Regions from separate parts of the Glaciecola sp. 2405UD65-10 genome, predicted to be linked through region 2. Evidence: predicted binding sites of a transcription regulator. Region 2 holds the regulator's gene; the other holds the start of a gene.

Region 1 (3,426 bases), on a different contig from region 2:
TGTTTTGGGCCTTTTTATTAACAGCGTTCTGATCTATGCGAACTTATTAGCCAGTAAATTTACTATTGAAAGCGTGAAATCTATTAATCGCTGTGAGCAAATCAGGTACTTGCACATCTTCCATTTGGTTAACAATGCCATTTATTATCTTATTAAAATCTTCTTCTTCGCTTAAAGTACTTTTACTCGATTCAATAACATCAAAATACTTGTTTAAATATTCAGCTACTGTTTTAGGCGCTACCTCATCAATTTCGTTAGAATTTTCTTGAATGTGCTGAATCTGTCCATAAGCTCTAACTGAAGAAGCATTTTCTTTTTGATTAAGTTGCTTAGCTAAATTAACAATTTCACTTTGGTTATAACCTAAGTCCTGAGATTTGCTATAAGCGCCTTCTACATCTTTTCTATAAAATTGGTTTGCTAAGCTATCAACGCTATTTACTAAATTAGCAATCGCACTCGCTTCACCTTGAGCAAATTCGGCTTCAATAGAAAAAGAGATATTTGAAGCATTACTGGTGTATATGGATCTACCTTCATTGGTTTCTTTTGCAGTATTAAATGCCAATGAATCAAAATTCAGCTTAACAGATGTGTTGTTATTACTTTTAATGTCTACTGCTGCATAACTATTTTGGGTACCGCGAGCCACCGTTTTAGAATCCTCAACGCTTGCCGCATATTCTGCAGGATCAGTTGGGAGATCTAAAATCCCACCCACTATAGAGTCTCTTGTTTTATCAATTGATTCATATAAGTCGTCATCCGCAATGCCAACCAACTCTAATTTTGCCTGATCAATACCTACGTTCACACCTTGAATGGCTTGATCTCGGTAGTAGCTAATTTGATCCGCGTCAAAACCATTAGATGCCATGTTACTTAATGCATTGCCTACAAAATTCACGACGTTGTTTGTTACCGTTTCTATATCAAACACAGCAGAATCTTGCGCTTGAGCCGCTTCAAATTTTTCACTAAGCGTTTTTTCATCACTGCGCTTGCTAACACCAACAGCTGTACTCACGCTTTGGTCGACGTTTTTATTTATTGATAACGATAATACTTTTGCAACAACAGCATCATTTGCAGAAAGAACGTTAAATTGTTCTTTACTGACCGCAACATTGCTAGTTTCTGAAGTTACTAGTTTATCTAAGTCTTTAGGCATATTAGATGCCGAACCGGGCTGTTTAACCGGCGTATTTGTAGAAACTTGTACTGTATTCATAAAAGATACCTCACTATCCTCACAGAATATATCGGCAACTTATGAAATTTTCTTTAATAAAGAGTTGGTAAATTTTTAGGAATCGTTAAAATTGAGCTTATCACACTAAATGAGACAAGCATGAGCGATAGCATTTCTACCGATAATACATTGAATAATCAGCCAGTTGAAAAAATAGACCTTTCAAGCATGAGCTATAACGAGCAATTCACTTATAAGCAAAATTTTTTAAAAAATTTGCTATCCCCCTTCTTCAATGGTGAGTTAGACGCTTATTCATCGCCAGAAAAGCATTATAGAATGCGCGCTGAATTTAGAGTTTGGCATGACGGGCCCGCTACTTATCATATTATGTTTGACCAATCGACCAAGCAACAGTATCGCGTTGACCAGTTACCCGCAGCTAGTATTTTAATTAACAATGCAATGCAATCTGTTATGGCATTTTTAAATTTAGGCACTGACGAAGCGAAAGAGCTTCGTGCTAAATTATTCCAAGTTGACTATTTGTCATCTACATCAGGAGAGATTGTAATTAGCATGCTTTATCACAAAGTGCTGAGCGATGAATGGGAAGCATGTGCACTCAAACTAAAGTCAGCACTTAGTGAATCACTAAGTAACTGCGCAAATGTAGACATTATTGGCCGCGCTCGCAAAGTAAAACGACTTATAAACCGCGATTATATAAATGAAGCGCTTAAAATCAATCAACAGCACTATACATTTAAACAAGTCGAAAATAGCTTCACGCAGCCGAACGCTGCTATTAATATCGATATGATTGAATGGGTAAGTAAAAACGGTGAATCTAAAAACTCCGATTTACTAGAGTTATATTGTGGGGCAGGCAATTTCTCGGTGCCGTTAAGCCATTACTTTAGAAATGTATTAGCAACTGAAATTTCTAAGACTTCTGTAAATGCAGCGCAAGAAAACATTACTAACAACAATATTAGTAATTTAAAGATTGCGCGCCTAAGTAGTGAGGAGTTTGTTGAAGCATACAACAAAACAAGGGAATTTAATCGTTTGGCAGATATACGCTTAGACGATTATGATTTTAAAACCGTGTTGGTTGACCCTCCGCGAGCAGGTTTAGATGATGGAACGCTAGATTTGATAAGCCGATTCGACGTTATTATTTATGTATCGTGTAACCCTAGCACTTTAATTGAAAATCTTAACACCTTAAACAAGACCCACAAAGTTGTTCACGCAGCTTTATTTGATCAATTCCCATTTACCGAGCATATTGAATCTGGGCTTATCCTTAAAAGGCGATAATTAAGCGTTTAGCTTTTCAAGCGCGTAACGCTCAGCACCGTACTGAATAAGACGAAGCTGAATTTTTACGCGTTGTGCAATCTTTTCAATATTTTCAGTGTCAGCATCTAGCGCTTCAGCTCCTGCACTGAAGACCAATTTTACCATTGCCTCGGCCTGTAAATTAGCTACCGTGGTGGGAATTTTGACTTGTACTTCTAAATAATCACTTAATTCTTCTGTAAAATGTTGAATTTCTCGCGTAACTGCCGCTCTAAAGGATGAAGAGGTCCCGGTATGCTCGCGTAGTAATAAGCGAAAAACATTTGGGTTTTGTAAAATAAACTCCATAAATGTATTTACCGATATATCAATTAGGCTGCCACCACCGGCCAAACGCTGCCTGGCTTGACGCATTAACTGGCGTAACGCTAAACCTGACTCATCAACTAAAGTGAGTCCTAGCTCATTTATGCTAGAGAAGTGCCGATAAAAAGATGTGGGTGCAATGTTTGCGGCTCTAGCCACTTCGCGCAAACTTATAGATGTAAAGCTTTTATTATCATCAAGCAAAGCAAAAGCCGCATTTATAATGCGTTGCCGAGTTTGAAGTTTTTGTTGTTGACGATTCATAACAGAATGTTGACACAATTGTTTTGGTAACTGCAATATATTTCTTGCACTTAATAGTGTGAAAAGTTAAATTAGCGCACAGTTGTACGCTGAAATTTTCAGTTATTTATAGTAAGCCAATTGTAATGAGTAAATTGTAGTGAAAAAACCCCCTTTAATACCGCTTAATATTTCAATATTTGTTCTAACCACAGCTGTTGCATTAATTGGTGTCCCTTTGTGGGCAGTTTATGCATCAATTGGCTGGACTGAAGTAAATGTTGCAATAGCGCTTTTTTTCTTCACCGGCATGT
Region 2 (3,426 bases):
ACATACTGTATCAACTGCGAAATAAGAAGCTTGTGCTAATAGACACTGCTGGATTCAGCCAACGAGACACTCGATTGATTGAACAGCTAAATGACTATGAATCAGGCCTAAACGTCAATATTCGAAAATATTTGGTACTGCCAGCAGGTGCACAATACCAAGTACTTAAGCAAACGGTTAAAGCTTATCACCAAACTAATATAAAAGGCTGTATTTTTACCAAGCTAGACGAGTGCTATAGCTTAGGTGAAGCCTTAAGTGTGGTGATTGAAAATGATTTATCGTTGAGTTATGTCACCGATGGTCAGCGTGTACCAGAAGACATTAAACTCGCAGACTCAGCAAACTTAACGCTAATTGCAGCAAAACTATATAAAAAATATGGTTTGCTTGAGCAGGGCGGTCGCAGTGACACAATTGCAGGTGGCATATGATAGAAGATCAGGCAAGTACGCTTAGACGTGCTTCAAATAAACAAGTTAAAGTTGTAGCCGTAACGGGTGGTAAAGGCGGTGTGGGTAAAACCAGCTTGACTTTAAACACTGCTATAGCTGCAGCAAAGCTAGGTAAGAAGGTAATGGTATTAGATGCCGATCTGGGCCTGGCTAATATTGATGTAATGCTTGGCCTTCGCATTGAACGTAATTTGTCGCATGTGCTAAACGGCGATTGCACGCTTGATGAAATTCTTGTGACAGGCCCTTATGGCGTCAAAATTGCGCCCGCTACATCGGGCGCGAAATCTATGACCGAACTTACTCGACATGAGCATGCGGGGCTTATACGCGCATTTGGAGAACTTCGCACACCTATTGATATGTTAATTATTGATACGGCGGCAGGTATATCTGACATGGTAGTGAGCTTCTCACGTGCAGCGCAAAATGTAGTAATGGTGGTGTGCGATGAACCAACGTCTCTTACCGATGCTTACGCTTTAATCAAAATACTAAACAGAGAACATGGCGTTTTTAAGTTTAAAGTGGTTGCCAATATGGTAAGGAGCGAGCGTGAAGGACATGAATTATTTAGTAAGTTATCAAAAGTAACTACCCGTTTTTTAGATGTGGCACTAGAGTTAACGGCCATTGTTCCGTTTGATGAAAATGTTCGCAAAGCAGTGCGAAAACAAACCGCCATTGTTGAAGCGTTTCCAAGTTCTCCAGCATCCAAAGCAATAACACAGCTGGCAGAAAAGATGTATGACTGGCCCATTCCTGATCAGGCTGGCGGTCATTTGGAATTTTTTATTGAAAACCTTGTGTCAATGCAAGAATAGGTAAACCAAAGTGAGTACTAAAGTGACTGGATATCAACAGCAAATAGATAAAAACCAATTGGTAGAGAAGCATGCGCCATTGGTTAAACGGATTGCCCATCATTTATTGGCTCGTTTGCCTGCAAGTGTTTTGGTAGATGATCTTATTCAATCAGGCATGATTGGCTTGCTTGAAGCCGCGCGTAATTTTGACGGTTCGAAGGGCGCAAGTTTTGAAACTTTCGCCGGTATTCGAATACGTGGAGCAATGCTAGATGAAATTCGCAAAGGTGACTGGACGCCACGTTCAGTGCATAAAAATTCAAGAGCCATTACAGAAGCCATAAATCAAGTGGAAAAGGCGACAGGGCGAGACGCTCGTGACACTGAAGTCGCCGCCAAATTAGATGTTTCCTTGCAAGCTTATCACCAAATGTTGGGCGAAGTGAACGCTGGAAAATTGGTTGGAATTGAAGATTTAGGCGTAAGTGAAGATGTATTAACTACGGAAGAGTCAAAAGGTGCCGATAAACCTTTTGAGGAGATGATGCAAGGTTCCTTTCAAAAAGCATTGGCGGTTGCGATTACCACCCTGCCTGAAAGAGAAGCGATAGTATTATCTTTGTATTACGATGAAGAATTAAATTTACGCGAAATTGGTGAAGTACTTGAAGTCAGTGAATCGCGAGTAAGCCAAATACATTCACAGGCAATGGTTAAATTAAAATCGAAAATGCAATCGTGGCGTGTTGAGCAATAGTCACATACTTATTAATTTAAATTAAAGCAGTTAAATGCACATCCATTTCGGAGGTAGTTTTGGATAAGAATATGAAAATCCTAGTAGTTGATGACTTCTCAACTATGCGTCGGATCATTAAAAATTTGTTGAAAGACTTGGGCTTTACTAACATTCAAGAGGCAGACGATGGAAACACCGCCTTGCCAATGTTGTTACAAGGCGACTTTGATTTTGTGGTTACTGACTGGAATATGCCCGGTATGCAGGGCATAGATTTACTGCGCGCAATACGCTCTAACGATAAGCTAAAACCTTTACCAGTATTAATGGTAACGGCTGAAGCTAAAAAAGAGCAAATTGTAGCGGCGGCTCAAGCCGGTGTTAATGGTTACGTAGTGAAACCGTTTACCGCAGCCACGTTAAAAGAGAAGCTAGATAAGATATTTGAACGTTTAGGTTAATCCAACTAACTAGGAACAAACCCATGACGCAAGAGCAACCTCTTATATCTTTAGAGCAAGCCAAACTATTGGTTCAGCATCTAGAAAATGGCGAGACTGAGTCAGCAAACGATATTATTCACACAATATCGCTAAATGAGTCTGCGGAACTATTTTCTGAAGTAGGAAAGTTAACACGCCAATTACACGATTCATTGACCGATTTTAACGTGGATGAAAAGTTAGTTGGCTTGGCAGAAGTATCGCTACCCGATGCCACGTCTCGTTTAGAGTACGTGATTGAGGAAACTGAAAAAGCCGCTAACTCAACAATGGATGCGGTTGAAAAAAGCATGCCTATTGCTGAGCAGTTAAATGACCGCCTAGAGGCCATTTTACCTGAGTGGAAGAAATTAATGAGCCGCCAAATAGAACTTGGTGAATTTAAGCATTTATGCATTGAGTTAGATTGCGTATTAGAGAGTGTCTCAAAAGATTCACGCGCATTAAATAGCAGTTTAACAGAAGTACTCATGGCACAAGGCTATCAAGACTTAACTGGCCAAGTTATAAGACAAGTCATCGGCTTAGTAAACGAAGTGGAACAACACCTTGTTGAAATGCTTGCTACGTTCGGTGATACATCACAAATCAAAGATAAAACTCAACCTTCTCTAGAAATAGACGATAAAGTAAAAGCCGAAGGGCCAATTATCGATGCAGCAAAACGTGAAGACGTCATGGATAACCAAGATGACGTTGATGACTTGCTGTCAAGCTTAGGGTTTTAGGGGAGCGAACGAATGTCGTTTGAAGTTGACGAGGATATATTACAAGACTTTTTAGTGGAAGCTGGAGAGATTCTTGAACAACTCCAAGAACAACTTGTTGATCTTGAGAACAATCCTGAAAACAGTGATTTGTTAAATGCAATTTTCCGTGGCTACCATACCGTAAAGGGTGGAGCTGGATTTTTGTCATTAACA

What was found. The regulator FliA, encoded in region 2, starts transcription of late flagellar genes. The targets are predictions, from matches to a motif close to CTAAAGNTNNNNNNNNNNNNGCCGATA.
Region 1: the regulator FliA is predicted to act here: its motif matches at 1,264-1,290, upstream of ACOI22_RS16740 (DUF5610 domain-containing protein).

What each region holds. Positions count from the first base shown of each region.
Region 1 is NZ_JBMEUF010000004.1:847-4,272, forward strand. Features, by position in the region: gene ACOI22_RS16740 (DUF5610 domain-containing protein) at 47-1,234, opposite strand; gene trmA (tRNA (uridine(54)-C5)-methyltransferase TrmA) at 1,355-2,521, shown strand; gene fabR (HTH-type transcriptional repressor FabR) at 2,522-3,133, opposite strand; gene ACOI22_RS16755 (acyl-CoA desaturase) at 3,273-3,426, shown strand, end outside.
Region 2 is NZ_JBMEUF010000001.1:1,176,068-1,179,493, reverse strand. Features, by position in the region: gene flhF (flagellar biosynthesis protein FlhF) at 1-434, shown strand, start outside; gene ACOI22_RS05425 (MinD/ParA family ATP-binding protein) at 431-1,279, shown strand; gene ACOI22_RS05420 (RNA polymerase sigma factor FliA) at 1,290-2,018, shown strand; gene cheY (chemotaxis response regulator CheY) at 2,078-2,461, shown strand; gene ACOI22_RS05410 (protein phosphatase CheZ) at 2,485-3,231, shown strand; gene ACOI22_RS05405 (chemotaxis protein CheA) at 3,244-3,426, shown strand, end outside.